One region of the Streptomyces sp. CG4 genome, then DNA from elsewhere that is predicted to be linked to it. Evidence: riboswitches for the same ligand, from Rfam matches in the RefSeq annotation. Region 1 holds a riboswitch; each other region holds the start of a gene.
The links. A riboswitch is a leader RNA that binds a small molecule or an ion and turns the genes downstream of it on or off. The one in region 1 is predicted to bind cyclic di-AMP.

Region 2: linked by a shared signal. The riboswitch ahead of AB5L52_RS18435 (transglycosylase SLT domain-containing protein) and the one ahead of AB5L52_RS17505 (NlpC/P60 family protein) in region 1 are both predicted to bind cyclic di-AMP.
Region 3: linked by a shared signal. The riboswitch ahead of AB5L52_RS37415 (C40 family peptidase) and the one ahead of AB5L52_RS17505 (NlpC/P60 family protein) in region 1 are both predicted to bind cyclic di-AMP.
Region 4: linked by a shared signal. The riboswitch ahead of AB5L52_RS26365 (transglycosylase family protein) and the one ahead of AB5L52_RS17505 (NlpC/P60 family protein) in region 1 are both predicted to bind cyclic di-AMP.

What each region holds. Positions count from the first base shown of each region.
Region 1 covers NZ_CP163525.1:3,876,562-3,884,033, reverse strand. Annotated here, with positions in the region: gene AB5L52_RS17530 (PspC domain-containing protein) at 1-931, shown strand, start outside; gene AB5L52_RS17525 (LuxR C-terminal-related transcriptional regulator) at 928-1,671, shown strand; gene AB5L52_RS17520 (NlpC/P60 family protein) at 1,689-2,753, opposite strand; gene AB5L52_RS17515 (hypothetical protein) at 3,235-3,588, shown strand; partial or broken gene AB5L52_RS17510 (hypothetical protein) at 3,612-4,189, opposite strand; gene AB5L52_RS17505 (NlpC/P60 family protein) at 4,607-5,806, opposite strand; cyclic di-AMP (ydaO/yuaA leader) riboswitch at 5,814-5,983, opposite strand; gene pcrA (DNA helicase PcrA) at 6,245-7,472, shown strand, end outside.
Region 2 covers NZ_CP163525.1:4,056,209-4,063,680, forward strand. Annotated here, with positions in the region: gene AB5L52_RS18415 (ABC transporter permease) at 1-725, opposite strand, end outside; gene AB5L52_RS18420 (ATP-binding cassette domain-containing protein) at 712-1,734, opposite strand; gene AB5L52_RS18425 (outer membrane lipoprotein carrier protein LolA) at 1,811-3,013, opposite strand; gene AB5L52_RS18430 (polyprenyl synthetase family protein) at 3,458-4,468, opposite strand; cyclic di-AMP (ydaO/yuaA leader) riboswitch at 5,073-5,285, shown strand; gene AB5L52_RS18435 (transglycosylase SLT domain-containing protein) at 5,290-5,781, shown strand; gene AB5L52_RS18440 (HAD family hydrolase) at 6,026-6,838, opposite strand; partial or broken gene AB5L52_RS18445 (FAD-dependent oxidoreductase) at 6,972-7,472, opposite strand, start outside.
Region 3 covers NZ_CP163525.1:8,143,170-8,150,641, reverse strand. Annotated here, with positions in the region: gene AB5L52_RS37425 (ATP-dependent Clp protease proteolytic subunit) at 43-678, shown strand; gene AB5L52_RS37420 (hypothetical protein) at 686-991, shown strand; cyclic di-AMP (ydaO/yuaA leader) riboswitch at 1,333-1,564, shown strand; gene AB5L52_RS37415 (C40 family peptidase) at 1,568-2,041, shown strand; gene AB5L52_RS37410 (LysE family translocator) at 2,049-2,666, opposite strand; gene AB5L52_RS37405 (LysR family transcriptional regulator) at 2,750-3,661, shown strand; gene AB5L52_RS37400 (ATP-binding protein) at 3,672-4,109, opposite strand; gene AB5L52_RS37395 (helix-turn-helix transcriptional regulator) at 4,324-5,187, shown strand; gene AB5L52_RS37390 (DUF397 domain-containing protein) at 5,197-5,418, shown strand; gene AB5L52_RS37385 (8-amino-7-oxononanoate synthase) at 5,475-6,602, opposite strand; gene bioB (biotin synthase BioB) at 6,750-7,472, shown strand, end outside.
Region 4 covers NZ_CP163525.1:5,770,053-5,777,524, reverse strand. Annotated here, with positions in the region: gene eno (phosphopyruvate hydratase) at 46-1,332, opposite strand; gene AB5L52_RS26365 (transglycosylase family protein) at 1,683-2,372, opposite strand; cyclic di-AMP (ydaO/yuaA leader) riboswitch at 2,375-2,549, opposite strand; gene AB5L52_RS26360 (transglycosylase family protein) at 2,732-3,892, opposite strand; gene AB5L52_RS26355 (cytochrome P450) at 4,085-5,458, opposite strand; gene AB5L52_RS26350 (nucleoside triphosphate pyrophosphohydrolase) at 5,550-6,557, opposite strand; gene AB5L52_RS26345 (SurA N-terminal domain-containing protein) at 6,712-7,368, opposite strand.

The DNA of each region.
Region 1 (7,472 bases):
CGTGGGCAGCGTCAATCTGGGCAGCGCGGCCAAGGCGTATCTGGTGCCCGCCGTCCTCGTGGCAGCCGGTGTCGCCCTGGTCTGGCGCCAGGCGGACAACGCCCGGCGGGCCCGCTGGGTCGAGGTCGGCCGCCGGCGCCGCACCCTCACCCTGCTGCGCGCGGCCGCCGGCGTCCTGCTGGTCACGGCCGGTGTCTCCGCCATCTTCGTGCTGCAGGGCTCGGCCGCCCACCTCGGCGCGGTCCTCCAGGCGGCTCTCGTCGTCATCGTCGGCATGACCCTCCTCGCCGGGCCGTACCTGGTCCGCATGACCCAGGACCTGTCCGAGGAACGCCTGATGCGCATCCGTGCCCAGGAGCGGGCCGAGGTCGCCGCCCACGTACACGACTCCGTGCTGCACACCCTGACCTTGATCCAGCGCAACGCCGACAACGCGAACGAGGTGCGCCGCCTCGCCCGTGCCCAGGAACGAGACCTGCGCACCTGGCTGTACAAGCCGGAGGGCACAGGCAAGGACGAGGCCGACGAGCCGGGCACGGTCGCCGAGGCGGTGCGGCGCAGCGCCGCCGAGGTGGAGGACAAGCACGGTGTGCCCATCGAGGTCGTCGTCGTCGGTGACTGCCCGCTGGACGAGCGGACGGGCCCGCAGATGCAGGCCGCGCGCGAGGCGATGGTGAACGCCGCCAAGTACGGTGGCGAGGGCGGCGCCGTACAGGTCTATGCCGAAGTCGAGGGAAAGACGGTCTTCGTGTCCGTGCGGGACCGTGGCCCGGGCTTCGACCTCGACTCGATACCCGCCGACCGCATGGGCGTCAGAGAATCGATCATCGGCCGCATGGAGCGCAACGGCGGCACGGCACGGCTGCGGTCGGTGCCGGGCGGCGGCACGGAGGTCGAGCTGGAGATGGAGAGGGCGGAGAAGACGTCATGAGCGACGCGACCGAGACGAACGGCACGGCGGGAGCCAGCGAGGGGGCCGGTTCCGGGGCTGCCGGAGGCGGCGCGGGCGGACGGCACGTACGGGTGGTGCTCGTGGACGACCACCGGATGTTCCGCACCGGCGTCCAGGCCGAGATCGGGCAGACCGCCGAGACCGGTGTCGAGGTGGTCGGCGAGGCCGCGGACGTCGACCAGGCGGTCACGGTCATCACCGCGACCCGGCCCGAGGTGGTCCTCCTCGATGTCCATCTGCCGGGCGGCGGCGGTGTCGAAGTGCTGCGCCGGTGCGCGGCGTTGACGGCGGGCGCCGAGCGGCCGGTCCGCTTTCTCGCGCTGTCCGTGTCGGACGCGGCGGAGGACGTGATCGGCGTGATCCGCGGCGGCGCCCGCGGCTATGTCACCAAGACCATCACGGGCATCGATCTGGTCGACTCGATCTTCCGTGTCCAGGAGGGCGACGCCGTCTTCTCCCCGCGGCTGGCCGGGTTCGTCCTGGACGCCTTCGCCTCCACCGACGCCCCGCCCGTGGACGAGGACCTGGACCGCCTCACCCAGCGCGAGCGCGAGGTGTTGCGCCTGATCGCCCGCGGCTATGCCTACAAGGAAATCGCCAAGCAGCTGTTCATCTCGGTGAAGACGGTCGAATCCCATGTCTCGGCGGTCCTGCGCAAGCTTCAGCTGTCCAACCGCCACGAACTGACCCGCTGGGCGACGGCCCGCCGCCTGGTCTGACCCCTGCGGACCCGCCCCTACGCCACCCGGGTCGCCCCCGCGAACGGCATCAGGTCGACCGGGGCCAACCGGACCGGGGCCGAGGGATTCGGGGCGTGGATCATCTGCCCGTTGCCCACGTAGATGCCGACGTGACTGACCCCGGAGTAGAAGAACACCAGGTCCCCGGGCTGGAGTTCGGAGCGGGAGACGCGTCGGCCCGCGTCGATCTGGGCGTAGGTGGTGCGGGGCAGGGAGATGCCGGCCGAGCGGTAGGCGGCCTGGACCAGGCCCGAGCAGTCGAAGGCGTCCGGGCCTGCCGCTCCCCACACATAGGGGCTGCCGAGCTTGGCGTAGGCGTAGGAGAGGGCCGCCGCGACGCGGTCGTTCGGAGCCGTGGCCGTCCTGGCCTGCGCCTGCGTGTGCCGGGTGTCCGGGGCCGACCGGGAGGCTCGCCCCGGCGTGGCGCCGCCACCGGTGACCTCGGTCCGCTGTCGCGCGGTGAGTCCCGCCAGCAGCCGCCGGGCCGCGTCCAGCTTGGTGGTGATGGTCTTCTTCTGCCGTCTCAGCTGCGCCTGCCGCGACCGCAGCGACGTCAGCTCGACGCGCGCGGCGCCGCGCAACTGCTCGATCTCCCGCAGCTGTTCGCGCACCTGCGACACCGCGGCGGCCTGCCGGTCGCCGACCCGCTCCGTGAACGCGGCGGCGTCCAGATACCGGTCGGGGTCGCTGGACAGGGCGAGCTGTACGGCCGGGGCGAAGTCGCCGTCGCGGTACTGCGCCGCCGCGAACGAACCGAGCGTGCCCCGGGCCGAGTTGAGCTTGCCCTGTTTGCGGGCGGTCTCGTCGCGCAGCGCGTTCAGCCGTTGCTGCGCCGCGTCCGCGTCCTCCTTGGCGCCGTCGTACTTCTCGGTCGCTTCCTCGGCCTCCTGGTACAGCTGGTTCACCTTCGCCTTCACCTGCGTCGGCGTCAGCTGTGGCTCGGCGTGTCCCGTCCCGTCGAACCCCGTCGCGGTGGCCGCGCCCGCCAGGGCGAGCGTGGCGGCCGTCCGGGCCGTATGGCCACCGAGCGAGCGTTGCCGGGGCTTGCGGTGCGCTGCCACCTGGACCGTCACGTCCTTCCGTGCGACTCGTACGACCGAGGGGTCCGACCGGCCGGTCCGACCGAGTGGTGCGTACGTCACGTCCGGCGGCGGCCCGCACAGGGGAAACGGGCCACCGCCGGACCTTTCTCGGCGGTGGTGGCCGACTGCCGCCCCTGGCCGGGCGGCGGTGGGGAGCCGGTCACCTGGGGGAGGACGCTAGGCCTGTCTGTGACGAGCAGGTAACGGGGTGTACGGAACTGGCCCCGACAGAACGAGATGTGACCGCATGTGACCGCGAGCCCGTTCTGGAGTCGTCGCCTTCACGCAGCGTGGTGACCGAACCGCGGAAAGCGGGACGGGCGGGAGGTGCGGGGTGCTATGGGGCGCATAAATGCAAGACCGGAGCGAGCCCGATGAAAGGCCTCCACCACAAGATCGTCAGGCTGCGGCCGGGCCCGGTGACACAAGGCCCCTGTGCCCATGGTTAGGCTCCGGCCTCATGGACGTACTCATCCATCTCTTCGTCGGCCTGCACATCATCGGTATCGCCGCGCTGCTCGGCGGTTTCCTCACTCAGATGAAGGCGATGGGCCAGGGCACGGCCCGGTTCGTGCCCGGGATGCTGCACGGCGCGGTGACCATGCTGGTCACCGGCGTGATCCTGGTCGGGCTCAACCAGGCCGACCACCACCACGTCAACGCCATCAAGATCGGCGCCAAGCTGGCGCTGCTGATCGTGATCCTCGGGCTGGTCTACGTGAAGCGCGACGAGGAGAAGATCGAAAAGGGCGCGTTCGGCGCGGTCGGCCTGCTGACCATGGCGAACATCTTCATCGCCGTGCTGTGGACCTGACGGCCGTGCTGTGGACCTGACGGTCATCCGACCCCGCCGCCGGCGCGGGCCGCGCGCACCGCATCGGCGGCGAGCACGAGCCACACCACCACGGCCGCCCACAACAGCACCTGTCCCGGCCGGCTGAGCCACGGGACACCGACGGCGGTCGCGACCGACAGTGCCGCCGCCGTCATTCCCATCGGGAACACCGTCGACCACCGCCGCTCGTCGTGGCCGAGCCGGGGCCGCGCCGCCTCGGCGGCCGGCAGTACCGGACACCAGGCCAGATCCAGCACGAGCAGCAGGACCGTCACGGCGCGCAGCACACCGCGATCGTCGTCGTCCCACAGATACAGGCCCGCATCGTCCCCGGCGATGAGCAGTCTCGCCCCCCGGTCAGCGCCGAGATGGCGAGCGCCCCGCCCGGTATCCAGTGGTCGCCCGTCCCCTCCAGCACCTGCCGCACGTCGAAGTGCGCCAGCGCGAAGCCGTAGAGCACCAGGCCCAGCCGGCACAGCACCAGCGCCGTGTGCGCGAGCCACACCGTGCGCTCGGCCGCGGCCAGCGTGGCCGCCAGCACGGCCAGCCCCTGTGTGGTCACACAACACAGGAACACTGCTCACGGCGGCCCCGGCCGCGGGAAGCCGGTCCACCCACCCCCGCACGCAGACCCGAGATGCCGGGCATGCGCCCGATGCCGGAAGCCACGCGATCCCTGCCCGGGAAGGGCACGCGTGCGTGGACAGCGAAAACGTGGACAGCGAAAACGTGGACAGCGAAAACGTCGGTACGCGCGCGTGAGCCGCAAGAACGCCGCCAGGCACGACGGGAGCAAAAGACCGCAAGGCGCGGTGGGTGGCAAAAGGGGGCCAGGCGCGCGTGGGGAGCACGACGCCCCCACACGCGCATGGGGCGCAAGAACCCGCTGCCCACGCGTGGGCGGCAAAGACGCCGGCACGCGCGCGTGGGCGTTCAAAAGACGCGGCACGCGCGCGTGGAGCGCGGAAGGCCGGGGCGTACCCCGGCCCGGCGGCGATCAGCCCGGTCGGACCACGCTGTGGATGATCGATTCGCCGCCGTAGTAGATCGACTCCTCGCGGACGTACGCGCCCGGCTTCGGGGCGTGGATCATCATGCCGTTGCCTATGTAGACGCCGACGTGGCTGATGTCGTCGTAGAAGAAGACCAGGTCACCCGGCCGCGCATTCGCCAGGGAGACCGTGGTGCCCGCGTTGACCTGGTCGTACGTGGTGCGCGGAAGCGAGACGCCGGCGGCTCTCCAGGCGGCCTGGGTCAGGCCCGAGCAGTCGTAGGAGCCCGGCCCGGTGGCGCCCCACACATACGGCTTGCCTATCTGCGAACGGGCGAAGGCGATCGCCTTCTCCGCCTTCGTGTCGTACGAGCCGGACGTCGAGGAGCCGCCGGAGCCGGAACCCGTCGAACCGGACCCAGAACCGGAACCGGACCCAGAACCAGAACTGGAGCCGGATCCCGTGGACGAGGACGACGACGAGCCGGCCTGCTGATCGGCCTGCTGCTTCGCCAGCTCGGCCGCCTTGCGCGCCGCCTCCTCCTGCTTCTGCCGCTCGATCTCGGCCAGCCGCGCCTTCTCCTGGGCCGTCAGCTGCGACAGCAGCTCGCGCGCGGAGGCGAGTTTCTTCTGGACGGTGGTCTTGGCGGTCTGCAGGTCGTGCTGCGAGTCCGTGAGGGTCTGCAGGCTCTGCGCGGCCTCCCGCCGCATCTTCATGGTCGAGGCCTGCTCGCCGATGTAGGCGTCGACCGCGCTCTTCTCCCGCGTGGTCAGCCGGTTCATCAACTGGCTCTGGTCGAAGTAGTCCTGCGGGTTGTTCGCGAGCAGGAACGTGGCCGTGGGAGGAGCGGCCACGCCGGAGCGGTACTGGGCCGCGGCGAAGGAGCCCAGCTCCTCGCGGGCCTTGTTGAGGCGCTCGGTGCGCCGGGCGACGTCGTTGCGGAGCGAGTCGACGCGTCCCCGCTGTTTGCCGGTGCGTTCCTTGGCCGCGTCGTACTTTTCGGTCGCCGACTCGGCCTGGCGGTAGAGGTCATCGACCTTCTTCTCGACCTCCTCCAGGCTCGGCTTGGCGTGATCGGTTCCCGGGGCGGCCTCGGCGCTCTGCGAGAGCACGGCCATGGAGGTGAGGGCGGCGGTGGCGAGAGCGGGGGTGCGGAAGCCCGCGCCGATGGTCCCGCCGGGGCGCGGCTTGCGATGCGACGCCAAGGGAGGCGACTCCTTCCAATGGACCGCCTACCGGGTTAGCTGTCGGGTTCGGGCGGCGGTTCGGAAGGGTTGCCCTACGGCGTCGTCCCGGGCGGGAGTCGGCCGATTCACCCCGGGATCGGTGGGTCCCCGGCTCCGGGCGCCACGCGGGCACGCCGGACTCGGCGGAGGCCGCGCGGCCCGGCGGGGTTCGCCGGTAGGGGTCGTACGGCCCGACCGCACGCTAGCCAACTCGTGTGACTCCTGTGAAGGTTGGTGCGCGATATGTCCGATACATTTTCGTGACCTGAGGGCGGTTTCACGGCTGTGTCATCGGACGGTTCCGCAGCGTGAGTGGGTGATGGGTCCCTCGGCGGTGAAGACCGGCTCTCGCTCGAACCGGCCATGTTCCGGGGACGGCGAACGGTTGTCGGTGGGGCGCCCTAGACTCGGAGAGCGATGAGCAGCCTCTTTGACGACAGCTTCCTGGCGGACCTCCAGACCCCTCGCGGGCGCGAGGAGGAGACCCCGCCGCCGCCCGAGGACGATCACGCTCCGGAGTCGCTTCCGGACGATCTGTTCGGCGGGAAGTTCGACGTGCCGCCGGACCGGGACGCCTACTACCGCGACGGCGCCCCCCGCCCCGCGATCGACCCGGCGGCCCTCCTGGCGGGGCTGAACGACAACCAGCGCGCCGCGGTCGTGCACGCCGGTTCCCCGCTGCTCATCGTCGCCGGCGCCGGCTCCGGCAAGACCCGTGTGCTCACCCACCGCATCGCCCACCTGCTCGCCGAGCGGAATGTGCACCCGGGCCAGATCCTCGCGATCACCTTCACCAACAAGGCCGCGGGCGAGATGAAGGAGCGCGTCGAGCACCTCGTCGGCCCGCGCGCGAACGCGATGTGGGTGATGACCTTCCACAGCGCGTGCGTGCGCATCCTGCGCCGGGAGAGCAAGAAGCTCGGCTTCACCTCGTCGTTCTCGATCTACGACGCCGCCGACAGCAAGCGGCTGATGGCCCTGGTCTGCCGCGATCTGGACCTCGACCCCAAGCGCTTCCCGCCGAAGTCGTTCAGCGCGAAGATCAGCAACCTGAAGAACGAGCTGATCGACGAGGAGGACTTCGCCGCCCAGGCCGCCGACGGCTTCGAGAAGACCCTCGCCCAGGCCTACGCGCTCTACCAGTCGCGGCTGCGCGAGGCCAACGCACTCGACTTCGACGACCTGATCATGACGACGGTGAACCTGCTGCGCGCCTTCCCGGACGTCGCCGAGCACTACCGCCGCCGCTTCCGGCACGTCCTGGTCGACGAGTACCAGGACACCAACCACGCCCAGTACGCCCTGGTCCGCGAGCTGGTCGGCACCGGCGAGCGGGCCGCCGAGGACGTGGACGTACCGCCTGGCGAGTACGACATCCCGCCCGCCGAACTGTGCGTCGTGGGCGACGCGGACCAGTCGATCTACGCCTTCCGAGGCGCGACGATCCGCAACATCCTCCAGTTCGAGGAGGACTACCCGGACGCGACGACGATCCTGCTGGAGCAGAACTACCGCTCCACGCAGACCATCCTGTCCGCCGCCAACGCGGTCATCGAGCGCAACGAGTCCCGCCGCCCGAAGAACCTGTGGACCAACGCCGGCCAGGGCGCGCGGATCACCGGATACGTCGCCGACACCGAGCACG
Region 2 (7,472 bases), 180 kb from region 1:
AGCAGGCCGACGGTGGTGGCCATCGCCGCGATACCGCTGTTGGTGAGCGTCGACACGAACAGGCCGAGAGCCGCCAAGCCCACCAGTGAAGCGGCGACCACCAGGGCTATCAGCAGGGCCCGGCCGAGGCCCTCGGCGAAGCTGATCCGGGTGCCGGAGATGGTCGTGAGGTCGCCCAGCGGGAAGAGCAACGCACCGACGAGAAGCGCCGATACGGCGACGACCAGGGTGGCCAGCACGCAGAAGGCCATCATGGTCGTGTACTTGGTGAGCAGCAGCCGGGTGCGGCCGGCCGGGGCGACCAGCAGATAGCGCAGGGTGCCCGCGCTCGCCTCGCCCGCTATCGCGTCGCCCGCGACGACTCCGACGGCCATCGGCAGGAAGAACGGCAGGGTCGCCGCCAGCGCCGTGAACACCAGGAACAGGCCGTTGTTGGTGATCTGCGAGATGAACGCCGGGCCCTGGCCACTGTGGTCCGCCGCCCCGCCGCCCCGCGTCTGGATCTTCACCGCGATCCCCACCAGCACCGGCACCGCGGCCAGCACCCCGAGCAGGGCGAGCGTGCGCCAGCGCCGGAGGGTCGTGACCAGCTCGCTGCGGAGCAGCCCGAACGTCCACAGCGGACTCGGCCGGCGGACGGCGGCTCCGGGAACCGACTCGGCTCCGGCGACTTTCCCGGCCCCGGGAACAGCCTCGGATCCGGCAGCCGTCTCAGCCCGCGACATCGAAGCCCTCCCCCGTCAGCGCCACGAACGCGTCCTCCAGCGAGGCTCGTTCGACCGTGAAGCCCCGTACCCGTACCCCCGCCGCGACCAGGGCGGCGTTCACCTCGGCGAGGTCCCGCGCGGGCGGTTCGCCGGTGACCCGGTCGCCGTCGGCGGTGACGTCCCCGACGCCCTGTTCCTTCAGCACCCGGGCCGCCTCGGCCGGATCCGGGGTGGTCACCGCCAGCCGGCCGCGCGCCCCGGCGGCCAGGTCGGCCACCGCGCCCTGTGTGACGAGCCGGCCCCGCGCCATGACCGCCGCATGCGTGCACACCTGCTCGATCTCGTCGAGGAGGTGGGAGGAGAGGAAGACGGTGGTGCCGTCGGCCGCCAGCTCCCGGATCAGCGTGCGGATCTCGCGCATGCCTTGCGGGTCGAGGCCGTTGGTGGGCTCGTCCAGAACGAGCAGCCGACGCGGCTGGAGCAGCGCGGCGGCGAGGCCCAGGCGCTGCTTCATACCGAGCGAGTACGCCTTCGCCTTCTTGCCCGCTGCCGCCACGAGGCCCACCCGGTCCAGGGCGGCGGCGACGCGGACGCGGCGGGTGCGGGGGTCGGCGGTCGGGTCGGCGTCGTCGTAGCGCAGCAGGTTGTCCCGGCCGGAGAGGAAGCCGTACAGGGCTGGGCCCTCGATGAGCGCGCCGACCTGCGGCAGGACGGCACGGGCCGCCCGGGGCATCGGGCGGCCCAGCACGCGGGCCGTGCCCGCCGTCGGCTCGATCAGGCCCATCAGCATGCGGATGGTGGTGGTCTTGCCCGAGCCGTTCGGACCGAGGAAGCCGAAGACGCTGCCCGCCGGGACGGTCAGATCGAGCCCGTCGACGGCGAGCTGTCCACCGCGGTAGCGCTTGGTCAGACCACGAGCGACGATGGCCGGCTCCTGCGCCGGCCCGGGAGCCGGGGCACGCTGCTCGGCGTGCCCCGCGCCCCTCGCATCTGCCGCGTCCCGGTCCGTGGCGGACGGCTCGTCCATCGGCTCCCCCCTCGATTCGTCCTGCCCCCGAAGGGTCAACGTACGATCGCGTCCCGCCGTGCCCGGAAGGGGTCGGTCACTTCGCCGCGTCGGCCGCCTTCACCAGGGCGTCCTTGGTCACCGCGCCGGCGTACACCTTGCCGTTGTCGGTGATCAGGGCGTTGACCAGGCGAGTGGAGAAGACCGTGCCCTTGCCGAACTTGCCGGAGACCTTCTCGCCGAGCGAGCCGAGGAAGCCGCCGACGTCACCGCCCTTGGAGCCGGTCGGCAGGGCGCCCTTGGCACCGGTGTCGAAGGTCGCGATGGACGTCCAGCCCTTGCCGAGGACGCCCGCGCCCTTCATGCCGCCCTTGGCGAAGCCGTCGCCGGACTCGCGCCCGTGCCGCCGGGCCGCGGAGTCCTGCTTCTCGTCCGTCACCTTCGCACCCTTGGGCGGGGTGAAGTCGAAGGTGGAGCCGGCCGGCTTGGCGAAGGAGACCTGGGTGAAGCCCGCGTCGAGGACGGCGGCGCCGCCGCTCTTCGGCGTCAGCGTGAACTTCAGCGGCATGCCCGTCTTCGCGTCGACGGCGATGCTGATCGCGCCGACCGTGGTGCCGGACTGCCGGGGCTTGATCAGCAGCTTGTAGGCGTCGCGGCCGGCGACCTGCTCGGTGCCGTCGACGGTGACGGACGTGGTGCCGTCCACCGACTTCAGCGCCTGGTCGGCGAAGTCCTTCGGCGTGGCCGGGGGCTCGGCCTTGCGGTCCTTGCCGGAGTCGGCCGAGGTGGAGTGGTGGACCGCGTTGCTCTTGCTGTCGTAGCCCCACACGTCCTTCCCGTGGTGGATCAGGCTGTACTCGGAGCCGCTCTCCAGCAGCGACAGCTTCTGCTTCTCCGGGCCGTCGGCGGCGACGCGCAGCGTGTGCGTGCCGGAGAGGAGCGAGGTGAGCTGGGACTGCGGGTCGGCGGAGGAGCCGTCGCCGGAGCCCTTGGCGGCGCCGGAGGCCAGGCTGTTCTCCAGGCCGCCGAGGTTGGGCAGGCCGAGGTCGGTGTTGATCCGCACGGTGCCGGACAGCTGCTGCACGTCCGACTTGGCGATCTTCTCGATGAGCTGCTTGGCGGTGATCCTGGGCAGGTCGGGGTCACCGGAGGCGGCGAGCGCCGGGACCAGCCCGATCGTGGCCGCCGCGACCCCCACCACCGCGACCGGGACCGCGTAGCGAGCGGCCTTGCGGCGTCCGGCGCGCGGATCCTCGTCCCGCGTGGCGTCCGCTGCGTCGTCGGTTTCGTACGGTGCCATGTGTGCCTTACCTCCGTTGTCGGCGGCGGCTGTCCTCACGCTGGTCCACCAGAGCCGCCATTCTCACCCGAATCGGTGAGGGGTGGTGATTTCCGTGCTTCCATCTCACCAAATCGGCCTTGAGGAAGCGTCAGACCACGGAGCCAACTCCGTGTACGACTGCGGTATGACACGTAGCGGCGGCGACTCCCCCGACCCGTAAGGGTCTCACCGGAACGGGCGGAGCCGTAAGGGGACGCAAAGGGGCGGGGCGCAGGGCCGTACGACTGGCTGCGCCGCGCAGCGTGACCACGGCGGCCTTCGGCGATCGTCCCGGGCAGCAGCCGACGTGGCGCCGACCGGGCAGCCGGCGCGGGTCGGCCGGACGTCAGCCGAGACGGCCGGCCGGGGACCGGGCAGCCGGCCCGGGTCGGAAAGGCGCCGGCCGAGGCGCTCGGCCGGACGTCAGCCGGCGCGGTGGACCACCGCGTCGCACAGCTCCATCAGTGCCGCCTTGGCGTCGCACTCCCTGAGCGGCGCCAGCGCGGCGCGAGCCTCCTCCGCGTAGCGGACGGTGTCCCGGCGGGCCTGCTCCAGCGCGGGGTGCGCGCGCAGCGCGGTCAGCGCCTCGGCGTGCCGGGCGTCGTCGCTGAGGTCGGAGTCGAGCAGCTCGCACAGCGCGAGGTCCTCGGGCAGCCCCAGCCGGGCCGCCCGCTCGCGCAGCCGCAGCACGGGCAGCGTCGGGATGCCCTCGCGCAGGTCGGTGCCGGGGGTCTTGCCGGACTCGTGCGAGTCGGAGGCGATGTCCAGGACGTCGTCGGCGAGCTGGAAGGCGACCCCGAGCCGCTCACCGTACTGGGTGAGCACATCGACGACCGTCTCGTCGGCGCCCGACATCATCGCGCCGAACCGGCACGAGACCGCCACCAGCGACCCCGTCTTGCCGCCGAGCACGTCCAGATAGTGCTCGACCGGGTCGCGGCCGTCCGAGGGGCCTGCGGTCTCCAGGATCTGGCCCGTGACCAGCCGCTCGAACGCCAGGGCCTGTACCCGGACCGCCTCGGGGCCGAGGTCGGCGAGGATCTGGGAGGCACGCGCGAAGAGGAAGTCGCCGGTGAGGACCGCGACGGAGTTGCCCCAGCGGGTGTTGGCACTGTCCACACCGCGCCGCACGGCCGCCTCGTCCATGACGTCGTCGTGGTACAGCGTGGCGAGGTGGGTCAGCTCCACGACCACGGCCGACGGTACGACGCCCGGCGCATAGGGGTCGCCGAACTGGGCCGCGAGCATCACGAGCAGCGGCCGGAACCGCTTCCCACCGGCTCGCACGAGGTGCTGCGCGGCCTCCGTGATGAACGGGACCTCGCTCTTGGTGGCCTCGAGCAAGCCTTCCTCGACAGCCGCCAATCCGACCTGGACATCGGCTTCCAGAGCCTGGTCCCGCACGCTCAGCCCGAACGGCCCGACGACGGTCACGAGGGGTCTCCTGTCTGCAGGTGTCTGCTGGCGATTACACGGTTTGTCGATAGGTCGCTGCCATCACTCAAGTCAGCGTATCCGGTCCTCTTTCGATCACCGATAGCGCCCACCGGTCCAGCCCAGGCGGTATCGGATCATGACCGGTATGTTTTTGATCAAGTGGTAAGAGCGGACATTTATCGACTTAACAGGAATCTGCCCGCTTTGTCGCGAACCGGACGGCGAGCGGAGTAACGCGCACACCTCCCTCCGCGCGACCTTCCGTACGGCCCTCCGCACACCCCTCCTCGCGCCCCCTCCGGGTGGACGCGACCACTACGACAACGACGGGCACCGCACCACGGGTTCCACCGCCCAACCGAACCGCCCAAATCCCCCATGTCCGATTTGACTTGATTTGCCATTTCGTGAGTTGGGTCACGTGCGCCCATCGATCCCCGCATCCGCCCGACCACCCCTTCCCCCCTTGCCGTGTCGGCGAGTTGGCCATTGGCAACCGCAAAGGATCAAGCACCCCATACGGCGCAGATCAAGGTCAAATGGTGCGTTGTGTGAATCCGGTACTTGTTCCCGACATGTGCTCTCGCATACGTTCCCGGCCACCAGGCGGACGCCGAATCCTGCCACCGCCTGCGTAACCCCATCTACGAACTCATTCATAGGGCAGGAGCGGGGGACCCAGGTAAGTCGCCGGACCGGACGGCACACGTCGCACCGGAACGGCTAGGGGTGAAGCCGTGCCTCTCCGGAGGCGCGGCCGGGCACCTCCCCGCCCGAACCCGACAGCTCACCTCGCAGGCGTCGGAGAGGACTTCCCCATGCCTGCTTCCGCTCAGCACCGCCGTACCCGCAACAACCGTCTCGTCCGCACCCTCGCCGTCATCAGCACAGGTGCCGCCGTTCTCGCCCTGCCGCTCATCGGCGCCACCAGCGCCTCCGCGGCCACCGGCAAGACCAGCACGAAGGTGTCCACCACCCCCGCCGGGTACCCGAACAACCTCAACGGCTGGATCCGCGAGTCGCTCGCGATCATGGCTCAGAAGGGCATCCCGGGCAGCTACAACGGCATTTACCGCAACATCATGCGGGAGTCCTCCGGCAACCCGATGGCCATCAACCTCTGGGACTCCAACGCCGCCGCGGGCACCCCGTCCAAGGGCCTGCTCCAGGTCATCCAGCCGACCTTCAACGCCTACCACGTGGCCGGTACGGCCTTCGACCTCTACGACCCGGTCGCCAACATCACCGCGGCCTGCAACTACGCCGCCGCGCGCTACGGGTCGATCGACAACGTCTACAGCGCGTACTGACAGCCGCCGCCCCTTAGGCGGACCGGAACGACACCGGCCGTCCGGCACGTCCCCGCACCTGACGGACGGGGACGTGCCGGGCGGCCGCCGGGCATCCACCGGACCCACCGCGGACGGCCGCGCGCCGATGTGGCCGTCGACCGGTTCCGTACCGACGTGCCGGTCACTCGGTCGCGTACTGGTGCGCCGGTCACCGGGTCGGGTACTGAGGTGCCGGCCACTCGGCCGGGTACTGAGGTGCCGGTCAGTCGGTCGGGAACAGTCCTTCGAGGACGACCGCGATACCGTCGGCCTCGTTCGACAGGGTGATCTCATCGGCCACCGCCTTGAGTTCGGGATGTGCGTTGGCCATGGCGACTCCGTGTCCGGCCCAGTCGAGCATCGGGATGTCGTTGGGCATGTCGCCGAACGCCAGAGCCTCCTGTGCGGCGATGCCGAGCCGCTCGGCGGCGAGCGCGAGGCCGGTGGCCTTGGTCACCCCGGACGGCTGGAGCTCCACGGTCCCCGGCCCCGACATGGTGACCGTCGCGAGCGAGCCCACCACCGCGCGCGCGATGGCCGCCAACTCGTCGTCGGGCAGCGCGGCATGGCGCAGCAGCACCTTGCTGATGGGCTCGCACCACAGGTCGTCGCGCCGGCCGACCCGCACCGCGGGCAGGGTCGGGTGCGGCATCCGATAGCCCGGCTCGATGAGCGTGAGCCCGTCGACGCCGTCCTGGTCGACGGCCGCGTAGACCTGCCCCACCTCCGCCTCGATCTTGCCGAGCGCGGTCTCGGCCAGCTCCCGGTCCAGCCGCACCGACCACAACAGGCGCCCTGATCCGGCGTCGTAGACCTGCGCGCCCTGCCCGCACACCGCGAGCCCCGTGCAGCCGAGGTGCGCGAGGAGGGGCCGTACCCGTGGGGCGGGGCGGCCCGTCACCACCAGGTGCCGGGCACCGGCCCGCGCCACCCGTGCCAGCGCGGCCAGCGACCGCTCGGAGACGGTGTCGTCGCCGCGCAGCAGCGTTCCGTCCAGGTCGGTGGCGATCAGTGCATACGCGGGGGAGGCTGCCATGATCAGAGAATACGGATACCGCGCCCTGCCGACTCATCTTGTAGTCCTGCGTACTTACGTACTGATCAGCCTCAAGTGGCGCCCGCGGGCGCCTTGATGACGTCGTCCACCGCTTTCCCTGCCTCGCGCGGATTCACCCGTGGGCCGCCGCCAGGTGTTTCGCCAGCCGCGGGGAGGCGAACTCCGTGCCGCAGACGAAGCGCATCACCGGGCCGTACGACGACGCGGCCGGCAGGCCGGTGAAGTACAGGCCGGGCACGGAGGAGACATAGCCGGAGCCGAGCTTGGGCGTGCCACGGCTCACCGCGAGCCGCGTGCGCAGTTCATGGCCGAGGAAGTCCATCGCCGCGATGTCGACGCGGTAGCCGGTGGCCGCGATGACGTGGTCGGCGGTGAGCCGCTCGGTGCGCCCGCCGTGCGTGCGCACCGTGAGCACGGGGCTGCCGTCCGGTGCCTCGGCGGCCACGACCCGCTCGACGTCCTCCACCTGCACGGCGCTCTCGAAGCGCTGGCGCAGCCACCAGGCGCCGAGCGGTCCGAGGACGCGGCGGACCAGGTAGTGGCGGGTGGCCTCGGGCAGATAGCGGTAGGGGTGCGGGTAGTGGCTGAGCGCCCACAGCGACCAGGCGTTGCC
Region 3 (7,472 bases), 4.3 Mb from region 1:
AAGCCGAGCCCACCGGGGCCGTGCGCCGAGAAGGGGTGTCCCATGTCCCGAGCTTTCGCCCGTCATGTCCTGCCCGAGTTCACCGAGCGCACCAGCGGCGGCGTGCGCACCCTCGACCCCTACGGCAAGCTCTTCGAGGACCGGATCGTCTTCCTCGGCACCGCGCTCGACGACGCGGCCGCGAACGACGTGATGGCCCAGCTCATGTACCTCGAACACGCGGCCCCGGAGCGGGACATCACGCTGTACGTCAACTCCCCGGGCGGCACGTTCAGCGCCCTGACGGCCGTCTACGACACGCTGCGCTACGTCAGCTGCGACGTGGCGACCTACTGCCTGGGCCAGGCCGCGTCCCACGCCGCGCTGCTGCTCGCGGCCGGCACCCCGGGCAAGCGGTTCGCCCTGCCCGGCGCACGCATGGTGATCGAGCAGCCCCGGCTCGCCGAGCCGGTGCAGGGCCAGCCCAGCGACCTGCTCATCCAGGCCGAGGAGCTGACCCGGGTGCGCGCGCTGATGGAGGAGATGCTCGTACGGCACACCGGGCGCACGGCGGAGCAGGTACACCGGGATCTGGAGCGGGACGTGATCCTGGACGCCCCCGCGGCGGTGGCCTACGGCCTGGTGGACGGCATCGTGCCCAGCCGGCGGAGCATGCCCGGCGCACCGGACGCGAAGTGAGCCGCCGATGCTGCCGGACCTGCCGCCGCTGCCCGCACTGACGCGTGCCGAGGGCGATCTGATCGACCGTTATCTGGAGGCGGCCGACCTGCTGGGCCGCGTCAATCCCGCGCACGGCGGGGACACCTACCACGGGCTGCGCGCGGCCCAGGCCCTGGTACGCAAGGCCGCAGAGCTGCGCGACGCCCTCGCGTTGATGCACCAGCGGGGCGAGACGGAGCTGCACCGGGACACGCTGGCACGGGCCTTGCGGGTCCTGGACGGTGAGCGTCGTACCGCGCGCGTCGCGCTCCCGCCCGACGGCGGCCACTGATCCGGACGCCCGACCGGCCGGACATGATCCGAATGTCGACACGGCTCGCGAGGAGCGGCCTCGAAACAACCCGAACGGGGCACCGCCGACCGGTGGATATCCAGGCCGCTTTTCAGGCTTTCAGACTTGCACACTGCGCGGGTCCCGGGCCCGGGACGAGTTGCTCCGCCCCAGGTCCGGGGCTACGACCGGGATCTGACGATGCCTTGAACAGCACGTTGTCCACCCGAACGAGTGAGTGGTGAGTAACGCCACAAATCCCCGATTCCGTTGGGATTTTCAGACAGCTGTAGGTGAAGATCCCTGTCTGACGACAAGCCCCCGCCACCGCGGCGGGGCGGTCCGGGCGGACGCCGAATCCTGCCGCCGCCCGGATGACCGGTCGACAGGAGTGGATCGGCAGGAGTGGAGGACCCGAGCAAGACGGGTCACCGGAACGGAAGTTCGTCTGTTCGTCGCGGACGGCCGGAGGTTCCGAGCAGCCCTTGGGGTGAAGCCGCGGCAACGCGGCCGGGCAACTTCGCCAGCCCGAATCCGACAGGTCATCCTTCACAGGCGGCTGACGAAGGGTTGCGCATGACTGCGCTCAATCGTGTCCCGTCGCTCATGGCCCGGGCCGGAACGGCCTCGGCACTCACCCTCGCCGCCGTCGGCGGCTCGATCACGGTCCCCGGTCTGGCTCCTGACGCCTCGGCCGCGACCCTCGCGTCGAAAGCACTCCAGGTCGCGGCCTCCAAGCAGGGGGCGCCGTACCAATGGGGGGCAACCGGGCCGCACAGGTTCGACTGCTCGGGCCTGACGCTCTACTCGTTCAAGAAGGCGGGCAAGAGCCTGCCGCGCACCGCCGCCGCACAGTACAACACGTCGCACCACATCTCAGCCGGCAGCCGGAGGGCCGGTGACCTGGTGTTCTTCCACTCGGGTTCCTACGTCTACCACGTCGGCATCTACGCCGGTCACGGGAAGATCTGGCATGCACCGAAGACCGGTGACGTGGTGCGGCTCCAGAAGATCTGGACCTCCAGCGTCTGGTACGGACGGATCAACTGACCCGACGTCAGGCCAGGAGCGGCTCCAGCAGCAGAGCCGCTCCCAGCACCGTCAGCGCCACCCCGGTGCCCGCCTGGAGCCCACGGGCGGCCCGGGGTCGGCGCAACCACCTGCCCAGCCGGTCCACCAGCAGCACGACCGCCTGGAACCACACCAGTGCCAGCGTGCAGACGATCAGCGCGAGCAGCAGTGTCCGGGGCAGCGCATGGCTTCCGGCGGGCACGAACTGCGGCAGCAGGCTGAGGAAGGTCAGCGACGCCTTCGGATTGAGGACGTTGGTGACAAAGCCCTGGCGCAGCGGGTGTGCCGCCCGGGCCGCCGTCTCCTCGGGTGCCTCGGCGGACCCGCGCAGCGACCACAGGGTGCGCACCCCCAGCTGCAGCACATAGGCGCCGCCCAGCAGCTGCATTGCCCGGAACAGCGCGGGGACGGCCACCAGTACGGCCGCGACGCCTGCCACCGCCAGGGTGGCGTGCACCAGGAGCCCGCCCGCGATGCCGAGCCCGCAGACCGCGCCGGCCCGGCGCGAGACCAGCGCGTTGCGTACGACCACGGTGAAGTCGGCGCCCGGCATGGCGACGAGTCCGGCGGCGATCCCGGTGAAGGCGATGAGCTGTGCGTCCATGCCGCCAGCGTGCCCCGGCGGAACCTTCAGCAGGTATTTCGGATTCTCTGAGTGAGCCTAAAGGAATGCTTTAGGCTGATGGGGTGTACGACCCCACTCGGCTGGCCGCGCTGGTCGCCGTGGCGGAGGCCGGCTCGATCACCCGGGCCGCCGACCGGCTCGGCTACACCCCGCCCGCCCTCTCCCAGCAGCTGGCCAAGCTGGAGCGGGAGGCGGGCACCGCGCTGCTGGTCCGCCATCACCGGGGAGCCCGGCTGACCGAGGCGGGCGAGGTGCTGGTGGCTCGGGCCCGGAGGGTGCTCGACGAACTGGAGCGGGCCCGGCACGAACTGGCGCGGCTCACCGGACTCACCGGCGGCACACTGCGGCTCGGCACCTTCCCGACCGCCGGGGTGCATCTGCTGCCGCCTGCGCTGAGCGCGTTCCGCCGGGCGCATCCGGAGGTCACCCTGTCGGTCGCGGACTACGACCCGCCGGCCGGGGTCACGGCGGTGGCGGCCGGCGAGGTGGACCTGGCGCTGACCCACACCTATCACCCGGCCGAGCCCGTGCCGGTGCCGTCGTCGGTGCGTCTGGAGCCGGTCCTGGTGGAGGAGCTGGTGCTGGTGACCGCACCGGGACACGCCCTGAGCAGTGCCTCGTCCCGGCTGCCGCTGGCGGAGCTGGCCGGGCAGCCGTTGATCAGCATGGCGCCGCACCATCCGGCCCGGCGCGAGGTCGAGGCCCTGCTCGCCGAGGCGGGCGCCACCCCGGCACTGCTGGTCCCGACGCCCGGGTACGCCGTGGTGTGCGCGCTCGTCAGCGCCGGCCTCGGCGTGGCCGTCGTACCGGAGATGGTGGCCCGCACGGCCGTCACACCGGTGGGGGTGCGCCCCCTGGAGCCGGGCCGTCTGCGCCGGACCATCTCGGTGGCCCACCGCGCGGACGAGACGACTCCGGCCGCGGACGCCTTCCGGGCGCTGCTGCGCGGAGCCTTCCGCCGAGCCGGGCGATGACGACCGGGGTCTACGGCACCGGCTCCACCGGAGACGTCCACGGGAGTTCGATGGAGATGGTCTTGCCGCCCTCGCGGGTGGGGCGGACGAGGAGTTTGCCGCCGCATTCGGCGGTGAGCCAGCGGATGATGACCATGCCGCGGCCGTTGTCCTGCTGGACGGCGGCAGGCAGTCTCTTCGGAAATCGCGGGTGACTGTCCGTGACGCCGATGCGCAGATGTTCGTCACGGTCCAGCGCGATGTCGACCGTGAAGGTGGGTGACTGCCCGAAGGTGTGCTGTACGGCGTTCGTGGCGAGTTCGGAGACGATGAGGCGGACGGTGTCGGCCACGTCGGTGTCCGACGGCAGGCCCCACTCCGCGAGCGTGCCCACGACGTACGAGCGGGCGGCGGAGACCGAGGCGGGATCGCTCGGCAGAGTGACGGATGCTTCCAGATGGTCTGCCATGGCGACGTCGTCCCTTTCCCACGGGACCGCAGTCCGACACGGAGCGGAAGGGTTCGAGTACGGTCCCGGACTGGTGCTTGCTCGTCAGCCTGCCATCACCGGGCCGGTCACGGGGAGCGATCCACCAAGATATGCATATATCTGTCGCCCGAAGCGGTGAACTCTACGACGCGAGACCGTATTTGGGCGGCCCGGAAGGAGTAAGGAGGAGCCCATGCAGAACGGGCCGGCGGTGCGGCGCCGCAAACTGGGCGCCGAATTGCGCACGCTGCGTACCGGTGCGGGGCTCACGAGCGGTGAGGCGGCCCGGCTGGTCGGCTGGCACCAGTCGAAGGTGAGCCGGATCGAAACCGGTGCCAGCGGCGCGAAACCGGCCGATGTGCGGTTACTCCTGGACGCCTACGGGGTCCACGCCGGGCAGCTGCGCGAGCTGCTGCTGATGCTGGCGGGCTCCGAGGAGGCGGCGGGCGACCGGCACCACTGGTGGCACGCCTACCGCGGGGTGCTGCCGCCCACCTACCGGGATTTCATCAACCTGGAGTCGCAGGCGAGCGCGATGCGCACCCTGGAGACCACGGTCGTACCCGGCCTGCTGCAGACGCCCGAGTACGCCCGCGCGGTGACCCGGGCGGCCGTGAAGGACCTGGACGACGAACATCTGGACACGCTGGTCGAGGTGCGGCTGGCCCGGCAGGACGTGCTGCGCTGCGAACGGCCGCTCAGGCTGAGCGCGGTGCTGGACGAGGCGGTGCTGCGGCGCGAGATCGGCGGCCCCGAGGTGATGGCCCGCCAGCTGGAGCGGCTGCTGGACGCGGCCCGGCTGCCCCAAGTCCGGCTCCAGGTCCTGCCGTTCGGGGCAGGCGCGCATGTCGGCCTCACCGGACCTTTCGTTATCTTCTCATTTTCGAGCACTTCTGATCTGGACGTAGTTGTTCTCGACCAGTTGACGAGTAGCCTCTACCTGGAGCGGAAAGAAGACCTCATGGCCTACACGGAGGCCTTCGACACCCTTCGGATGCACGCCCTTTCACCCGAGGAATCGTTGGATTACATCGCCGGAATAGGTGACGGCGCGTAAGGAGGCACCATGCCAGCACTGCCTCGTAACGTCCCTGCCAGTACCGATCTGCACGACGTGCAGTGGCTGCGCAGCAGCTACAGCACGGGAGCCAACAACTGCGTGGAGACGGCCCGGCCGCGCTCCGGCCCCTGGGCCGGGCTGCTCGCCGTGCGCGACTCCAAGAGCCCCGCCGGACCCGCGGTGTTCTTCTCCGACCGGAGCTGGGCGGGGTTCCTCACCGCGCTCTGATCAGAACCGATCACAGGTAATCACTCCTAGGTGAAGCACGGCCGTGTCACGCCGACTCATGGTCGCGTTTCGCCGATGACCCGTACAGCGCGTTCGATCTCCGCCCCGGACAGGTCCGCCCGGGCGGTCAGCCGCAGCCGGGAGATGCCGTCGGGCACGGAAGGAGGACGGAAGCAGCCCACGGCCAGCCCCGCGGTACGGCAGTCGGCCGCCCAGCGCACCGCCTGCTCCGGGGACGGAGCCCGTACGGAGACCACCGCGGCATCCGGACGCACCGCTTCCAGACCCGCGGCGGTCAGTCGTGCGTGCAGTTCCGCGGCCACCGCACGGGCGCGCGCCGCACGCTCCGGTTCGCGCACGAGCAGCCGCAGTGCCGCGAGCGCGGCACCGGCTGCCGCCGGGGCCAGGCCCGTGTCGAAGATGAAGGTCCGGGCCGCGTTGACCAGATGGCCGATCACCCGCGCCGGGCCGAGCACCACGCCGCCCTGGCTGCCCAGCGACTTGGACAGGGTGGCCGTGACCACCACGTCCGCGGCGCCCGCCAGCCCGGCCGCGTACGGCGCGCCCTGGCCGCCCTCGCCCAGCACCCCGAGCCCGTGCGCGTCGTCGACGACCAGCCCCGCGCCGTGCTCCCGGCACGCCTCGGCCAGCGCGGTCAGCGGGGCCCGGTCGCCGTCGACCGAGAACACGGTGTCGGAGACGACGATCGCCGGCCCCTGGTGGGTGGCCAGGGCCTTGCGCACCGACTCCGGGTCGGCGTGTCCCACGACCTGCTTCTCGCCCCGGGCGAGCCGGCAGCCGTCGATGAGCGAGGCGTGGTTCCCGGCGTCGGAGACGATCAGCGAGCCGTGCGGGGCCAGCGCGGTGACCGCGGCCAGGTTGGCGGCGTAACCGGAAGAGAAGACCAGCGCAGCCTCGAAACCGCAGAAGGCGGCCAGTTCGCGCTCCAGCTCGGTGTGCAGCTCGGTGGTGCCGGTGACCAGCCGGGAGCCGGTGGCACCGCCGCCCCAGAGCCGGGCGGCGCGGGCGGCCGCCTCGGTGACCTCGGGGTGGTGGGCGAGGCCGAGGTAGTCGTTGCTCGCCATGTCCAGCAGGGCCGAGTCGGCGGGGCGGGGGCGCAGGGTGCGGACGAGTCCGGCGCGGCGACGCGCCTCGGCCTGCTCGTCGATCCAGCCGAACGCCATGGGTCCTCCAAGGCTTTTGTAGGTAGCGGACAGACCCTAGCCGTACGGTCGGCCGCCCAGGGTGTGGCAATACCCACACGGTGAACCGTCTCCGTTGTGCAAACTCTCCTTGGCCCGGAGCGGTCCCGTAGGACAGGATCAGGCCTCATGGACCTGCTGAAGACGCTGGTGGACAAGGGGCTTCGGCGTGAGCTGCCGACCCGCGAGGAAGCGCTCGCCGTACTGGCCACCCCTGACGACGATGTGCTCGATGTGGTGGCCGCGGCCGGAAAGGTGCGCCGGCACTGGTTCGGGCGACGGGTGAAACTCAACTATCTCGTCAACCTCAAGTCGGGCCTGTGCCCCGAGGACTGTTCCTACTGTTCCCAGCGGCTCGGCTCGAAGGCCGAGATCCTGAAGTACACCTGGCTGAAGCCCGACGAGGCCTCCCAGGCGGCCGCCGCCGGTCTCGCGGGCGGCGCCAAGCGGGTCTGCCTGGTGGCGAGCGGACGCGGCCCGACGGACCGGGACGTGGACCGGGTCTCGGAGACCATCAAGACGATCAAGGAGCAGAACGAGCAGGTCGAGGTGTGCGCCTGCCTCGGTCTGCTCTCCGACGGCCAGGCAGAGCGGCTGCGCGAGGCGGGCGCGGATGCCTACAACCACAACCTCAACACCTCGGAGTCCACCTACGGGGACATCACGACCACCCACACGTACGCCGACCGGGTGGACACGGTGAACAAGGCGCACGCGGCCGGCCTGTCCGCCTGCTCCGGTCTGATCGCGGGCATGGGCGAGAGCGACGAGGACCTGGTCGACGTCGTCTTCTCGCTGCGCGAGCTGGACCCGGACTCGGTGCCGGTGAACTTCCTCATCCCGTTCGAGGGC
Region 4 (7,472 bases), 1.9 Mb from region 1:
TACGGGGACGTACGTACGACTGGCTAAGCCTTACCCTCTACGGGCTCAGCCTTTGAAGCGCGGGAAGGCGCTGCGGCCTGCGTACACCGCGGCGTCGTCGAGGATCTCCTCGATGCGCAGCAGCTGGTTGTACTTGGCGACGCGCTCGGAGCGGGCCGGGGCGCCGGTCTTGATCTGGCCGCAGTTGGTGGCGACGGCCAGGTCGGCGATGGTGACGTCCTCGGTCTCGCCGGAGCGGTGGGACATCATGCACTTGTAGCCGTTGCGCTGGGCCAGCTCGACGGCGTCCAGGGTCTCGGTCAGCGAGCCGATCTGGTTGACCTTGACCAGCAGGGCGTTGGCGGTGCCCTCCTCGATGCCGCGGGCCAGGCGCTCCGGGTTGGTGACGAACAGGTCGTCGCCGACGAGCTGGACCTTGTCGCCGAGCTTGTCGGTGATGACCTTCCAGCCGGCCCAGTCGTCCTCGAACAGCGGGTCCTCGATGGAGACCAGCGGGTACGCGGCGACGAGCTCCTCGTAGTACTCGGTCATCTCGGCGGCCGAGCGGGACTTGCCCTCGAACTCGTACTTGCCGTCCTTGTAGAACTCGGACGCGGCGACGTCGAGCGCGAGCGCGATCTGCTCGCCGGGTACGTATCCGGCCTGCTTGATGGCCTCGATGATGAGGTCGAGGGCGGCGCGGTTGGACTCCAGGTTCGGGGCGAAGCCGCCCTCGTCGCCGAGGCCGGTGGACAGGCCCTTGTTCTTCAGGACCTTCTTCAGCGTGTGGTAGACCTCGGCGCCCCAGCGCAGGGCCTCGGAGAAGGACTCCGCGCCGATCGGGGCGATCATGAACTCCTGGATGTCCACGTTGGAGTCCGCGTGCGAGCCGCCGTTCAGGATGTTCATCATCGGCACCGGCAGCAGGTGCGCGTTCGGGCCGCCCAGGTAGCGGAAGAGCGGGAGGTCCGAGGCTTCGGAGGCGGCGTGGGCGACGGCGAGGGAGACGCCGAGGATGGCGTTGGCGCCGAGCGAGCCCTTGTTGTCGGTGGCGTCCAGGTCGAACATGGCCTGGTCGATCAGGCGCTGCTCGGTGGCGTCGTAGCCGACCAGCTCCGGGCCGATCTGCTCGATGACGGCGAGGACGGCCTTCTCGACGCCCTTGCCCTGGTAACGGTTGGAGTCACCGTCGCGCAGCTCGATGGCCTCGAAGGCACCGGTCGAGGCGCCGGACGGGACGGCGGCACGACCCGTGCTGCCGTCGTCGAGGCCGACCTCGACCTCGACCGTGGGGTTGCCTCGGGAGTCCAGGATTTCCCGGGCTACGACGACGTCGATGGACGGCACGAGCATCTCCTTCTTGGATGTGACGCTGGAAGTGCGAGGTGGTGTGCCTTACGGCTGTGCCTTGCGACTAGAGCCTAACCGTCTCCGGGGGATCGGCCACCGACCGACCGACCCGTGGATGGTGAGGGACATGCAGACGGTACCCATTGTTCACCGACGGAACAAATGGGGGCTCCGGTGATGCCGGGCTGAAGAGTGGGGAAACGGGGCGAGACACAAAAGACCCCGCCCCGGCGCGTACGGGGGAACACGCGCCGGGGCGGGGGGCCCGTGGGGACGGGGGGACCCTCACGGGAGCCTCAGTGTGGGGGGGTGGGGATGTGAGGGCGCTGCGGATCCGGCCGGAGCCGGATGTGTCACTTCAGGTGCAGCTGCTGGCCCGGGTAGATGAGGTTGGCGTCCTCGACGATGTCCTTGTTCAGCTGGAACAGCTTCTGCCAGCCGCCGGCCACGTGGTGCTTCTCGGCGATGGAGCTGAGGGTGTCACCCGTGACGACCTTGTACTCGCCGTCGCCCTTCTTGACCTTCTTGCCGGTCGGGGTGGTGACGGTCTTGCTCTTCGCCGGGGCCGTGCGCTCGGTGGAGCGGGTGGCGGCCTGCTGGTCGGTGGAGCGGGTGGTGGTGCCGGTGCCCTGGCTCGACGAGGTGGTGCTCGGGGCGGAGCCGTTGTAGGCGGCGCTCGACAGGCCCGTGCCGCAGACCGGCCAGGCGCCCTTGCCCTGCGCACCGAGGACCTTCTCGGCGACGGCGATCTGCTGCGCCTTGGTGGCCTGGTTGGCGGTCGAGGCGTAGGCGGTGCCGCCGTACGCGGCCCAGGTGGAGGCGGAGAACTGCAGGCCACCGTAGAAGCCGTTGCCGGTGTTGATGGACCAGTTGCCGCCGGACTCGCACTGGGCGACGGTGTCCCACTCGGAGGCGGTGGCGGCAGAAGCGTTGCCGGCCGCCATCAGCGGCGCGGCGACGGCGGCACCGGTGACACCGGCGAGCGCGACGACGCGGACAGCCTTGGACGGACGACGGTGCTTGCCCTTGCCGGAGAACAGCATGGAGATCCCCTCACCGACGCCTGCGAGGTGAGCTGTCGGGTTCGGGCCGGTTGAGTTGCCCGGCCGCACGCCCGCTGTCGCGGGCCTGCGGCTTCACCCCAAGCCGGTTCCGGCATCAACTGCCGGTTCCGGCGCCTACCTTGGGTCCCCCGCTCCTGCCTACGGCGCATGACGCGACGACTGTTCCCGGGCAACCGCTGGCAGGACTCGGCGTTGCGGATGCCGGGGCTCGTGGTGACGAGCGGTCCTGACCGTAGACAGGTGATCGGCGGAATTTCAAAGACGATCAGGGCTTCTGAGACTCATCCCACACTTTCGCCAAACCGGACATTAAGCGCGAAGTGGGGCGCCAACTGCCGTTATTCGGCGTCCTTTTCGCCCCCGACTTTCAGGGTCTGACCGGCGGTGATGTGGTTCGGGTCGGCCCCGATGACGTTCTTGTTGCCGTCATAGAGCGCGTGCCATCCGCCGTCGACGCCAAGGGAGTCGGCGATCGAGGCGAGGGAGTCGCCCTCGCGGACGGTGTACGTGTCCCGTTCGCGCCCGGCGTGACGGCCGGACTGTGCGTCGTTCTGACCGTTTGCCGCGCTTTCGTCCGCACTCCCGCCACGGTGACGTCCACCGCTGCTGAGCGCGCCGGTGTCAATCAGGCTCCAAGAGCCGTCGGACTGCCGGGAATTGTCCGACTCGTCCGCGCCGGGCGTCGCCGTGGGCGAGCCCTCGCTCCCTTGCCGGCTCCCGTCGCCGTTCGAGTCGGACTTGTGAGCCTTGTCATCCTTGTCGGACTTGGGGGTGCTCGCACCTGTGGAGCCGTCGGTCGCCTCCGGGGTCCCGGTGGCGTCCTTGCCCGGGGTCGAGCCGGGGGCCGGCGTGGCGCTCGCGCCGGACGAGGAGGAGCCGGAGGCATCCGAACCGGGGGAATCCGAACCGGATCCGGAGCCCGAGCCCGAGCCTGCGCCCGACTCGGAGCCGGTGCCGGACGTGGAGCCGGTGCCGGAGCCGGAACTGGAACCGGAACTCGACCCGGGCGAGGACGAGTCCGCCAGACCGGACGGGCCGGAGCCGCCGGCGGAGCCGGACCCGTCACTCGCGCCACCCGACCCACCGGAGCCGCTGACGCCGGGGTCCACGTCGACCGAACCGGAGTGGGAGGTCAGACCGGCGGTCAGCGCACACATGGCCCATGGCGTGGTGCCCTGGTCGGCGAGGATCTTCTCGGCGACGGCGATCTGCTGGGAGCGGCTGGCCTGGTCGGCGCTGTCGGCGTACTGCGTGCCGCCGTACTTGTCCCAGTCGTCCTGCGAGATCTGCAGTCCGCCGTAGTACCCGTTCCCGCTGTTCGCGCTCCAGGAGCCGCCGCTCTCGCACTGGGCGACCCTGTCCCATGTGGTGCCGTCGGCCGCGTTGGCGTTCGCGGCGCCGAGCAGCGGGATGGCGATCGCGGAGCCGGTCACTCCGGCCGCGACGAGGAGGGCCGGAGCCTGACGGGGGCGACGGTGACGACCGTTCCCGGAGAGCATGCGGATGCCTTTCGTGCGACAGCGGGACCGGCGCGGCGCCGTGATGCACGTCGCCACGCCGATGGGTGAACGTATCGGCAGACGATCACTTGTCACAAGTTAATGCCGCGCAGATCACGTGAAGATCACAGAGTTGAACCCGCTTCGTGTTAACCCTGCTACGGCTTTGCCGGTTCTACGGCTGTGCCCGTGCTACGACTGTGCCCGTGCTACGGCTCTGCCGGCGGCCGGGGTGAACTCCACGGGCAGGGTGCGCAGGCCCCGCATGATGAGCCCGCCGCGCCAGCGCAGCTCGGCCTGATCGCCGGCGAGCCGCAGGTCGGGCAGGCGGGTGAGCAGGGTGGCGAGCGCGGTCTGGCCCTCCAGCCGGGCGAGCGGCGCGCCGAGGCAGTAGTGGATGCCGTGGCCGTAACCGAGGTGCTGGTTGTCACGCCGGGAGAGATCCAGCACGTCCGGGTCGGCGAACCGCTCCGGGTCCCGGTCCGCCGCCGCGAGCACCACGAGCACCGGATCCCCCTGCGCGATGTCCTGCCCGCCGACGGTGAGCGGCTCGGTGGCGAACCGCCAGGTCGCCAGCTCCACCGGGCCGTCGTAGCGCAGGAGTTCCTCCACTCCGGTCTCCAGCAGATCCTTGTCTCCGCCGGCCAGGGACCGCTGGAGCCGGGCGCGCTGCTCGGGGTGGGTGAGCAGGGCGTAGGTGCCGTTGCCGATCAAGTTCACGGTGGTCTCGAAACCGGCGAAAAGCAGGATGAAGGCCATCGCGGCGGCCTCGTTCTCGGTGAGGTGCTCGCCGTGGTCGGAGGCGCGGATGAGGCCGGAGATGAGGTCCTCGCCGGGCGCGGGCTCGGCGGGCAGCGCCTCGCGCTTCTTGTGGATCAGCTCGGCGAGGTAGCCGCGCATCTTCTTGACGGACCGTGCGACTCCGCCGCGCGGCCCGCCGCCGTGCCGGATCATCATGCCCGCCCAGTCCCGGAAGTCGTCCTGGTCCTCACGGGGGACGCCGAGCAGGTCGCAGATGGCGTAGATGGGCAGCGGGAAGGCGAACTCGTGGATGAGGTCGGCCGAGCCCCGCTCCGCGAACCGGTCGATGAGCTGGTCGGTCAGCTCCTGCACCCGGGGCGCGAACTCGGCGACCCGGCGCGGGGTGAACGCCTTGCTGACCAGTCGGCGCAGCCGGGTGTGGTCCGGCGGGTCGATGTTCAGCAGATGCGTCATCAGCTCGGCCTTGCGCTCGCCGGGAATGCCGGTCTTGCCCTTGGCGTGCGCGGGCTCGTCGTGATGCGCGGGATTCTTGCTCAGCCGCTGGTCGGCGAGGGCCTGCTTGGCATCGGCGTACCGGGTGACCAGCCACGCCTCGACCCCGCTGGGCAACCGCGTCCGATGCACCGGCGCGTGCTCCCGCAGCCAGGCGTAGGCCGGGTAGGGGTCGGTGGCGAACTCCCACGTGAAGAGGGCGGGCGCGGAGTCCGGCGCGGCGTCCGGCGCGGCGTCGGCGGCGGTCGGCGTGGCGTCGGCGGCGGTCGGCGTGGCGTCGGCGGCGGTCGGGGGGTGGTGCTGGTCGGTCACCCCTCGACGGTATCCGGCCACACCCGCTCCCCCTTTCTCCGGTACCGCTCCCCGTTTCGCCGGTACCGCGCCCTCGGCACCTGCCCGTTCCCTAGGCCTGCTCCGGCGCTCTCTTCTCCGTGCCCTCCGCCTGGCGTATCGCGTCCCGGTACGCGCGAGCCGCCGCTCGCAGTGCGGCCTCCGGGTCGACGCCGGAGGCTTCGGCGCGGACCGCGAGGGCGAGGAGTGCGTAGCCGACGTCCTCGCCTTGGGGGAGGGGGACGTCCAGGCCCGCCGTGCGGGCGCGGGAGGCGAGCTTGGCGGCGAGGGCCAGGCCGGGCTGGCCGAGCGGGACGCCCTCCGTGACCGAGGTGCGCCGCTTCTCCTCGGCCTTGGTGCGCAGCCAGTGCTCCTTGACGTCCTCCGGTGTCTCGGCCGTCTCGTCGCCGAAGACATGCGGGTGGCGGTGGACGAGCTTGGCGACGATGCCGCCGGCCACGTCGTCGATGGAGAACGGGGCGTCCGGGTGCTCCTCGGCGATCCGGGAGTGGAAGACGACCTGGAGCAGGACGTCGCCCAGTTCTTCGCGCAGTTCCTCGCGGTCGCCGGCCTCGATCGCCTCGACCAGCTCGTAGGCCTCCTCGATGCCGTACTTGGCGAGGCCCTCGTGGGTCTGCCGGGACGACCAGGGGCATTCCACGCGGATGCGGTCCATGACCTGCACGAGGTCCAGCAGCCGGGCGCCGGGCAGGTCGTACGAGGCCGGCAGGAGCTCCAGCTCCGGCATCGAGACGCGCCCGGAGCCGGCCAGCCGGGCCAGGCCGTCGGTGAGCACGGGCTCTCCCTCACCCGTGGCCACGACCACCACCGTCCGCCCGCCGGCGCAGGAGTCGACCAGCTCCTGTGCAGTGGGGGACGCCTCCGCCACCGCTATCCCGGCCTCGCGCAGATACGGCAGCTGCGGATGCGCTCCGTCGGCGCACAGCACGGCGTCGGCGGCACGCAGGGCCTGCCAGGCGGGCCAGGACAGCAGGCCGGGGGCGACGCGGTGGCTGGTGGTGAGCAGGACGATGCGACCGGGGTCGGCGGCAGGGGCGAGGTCGGAGCGGGATGCGTTCACGATCCGAACGTAACCCACGGCGGCAACGGACGGATTCGGTTATCCACAGGCCGGGGTGGATCGTGTGATCGTATGACCGGAGTTCGCTCGGTCACCCCGTCCCGCGCCGTGTCGCCGTACCGTTCCGGCGTCCGGCGCCGGGCCCGGCCCCGCGTCAAGCCGTGACCGGCTGCCCGCCGGCCGCCGACGTCGTGACCTCCCGCACCCAGGGCGTCTTGGTGTCCACGCGGCTGCTCTTCTGCACATCCCAGGCGCCGTAGCGCGGGTTGAGGTCGACGTGGAGCTCCTGGGAGGCCTTGGACAGGGCCTTCCAGAAGGCGGGCTGGCTGGTGTCGGTGCCGAGTCTCTTGGCCAGCTTCTGCGCCTCCAGCTGGAGCTGGAGGTTCTCGTCGAGGTGGGCGGGGGCGATGCCGTACTTCTGCAGCCAGGCCGTCTCCAGCCCCTTGGCGCCGCCGGCCTGCTGTTCCAGGCCCGTGCGCAGCTGCTGGACCTCCTTGCGGGTGACCGAGACGCCCGCGTCCTGTGCGGCGCGGTGCAGCACCCGGTCGAGGACCAGGTTGTGCAGGGTGTCGCGGGTGAGGCTGCTGGTGGAGGCGAGCACCTGCTGGTACTGGGTCTCGTCCGGTACCGCGGCCCGCTGTGCCCTGCGGATCTCGTCGACCCTGTTCTGCAGCTGGGCGACGGTGATCCGCTGCCCTCCGACGACGGCCGCGGCGCCCGGGTGCGCGTCGTCTCCGCAGGCGGTCAGCAGGGGTGCCGCGGCGGCGATCGCGGCGGTGAGGACGAGCGCGGTGCGACGGCGGCGGTGCAAGGGAACCTCCAAGGGGAGATTGTGCGACGGTGCACAAAGTCTTGCGGTGATCGATGGTAGGCAGTGGGCAGCCCGCGGCCAACCCATTCGACCAACGATTCGCA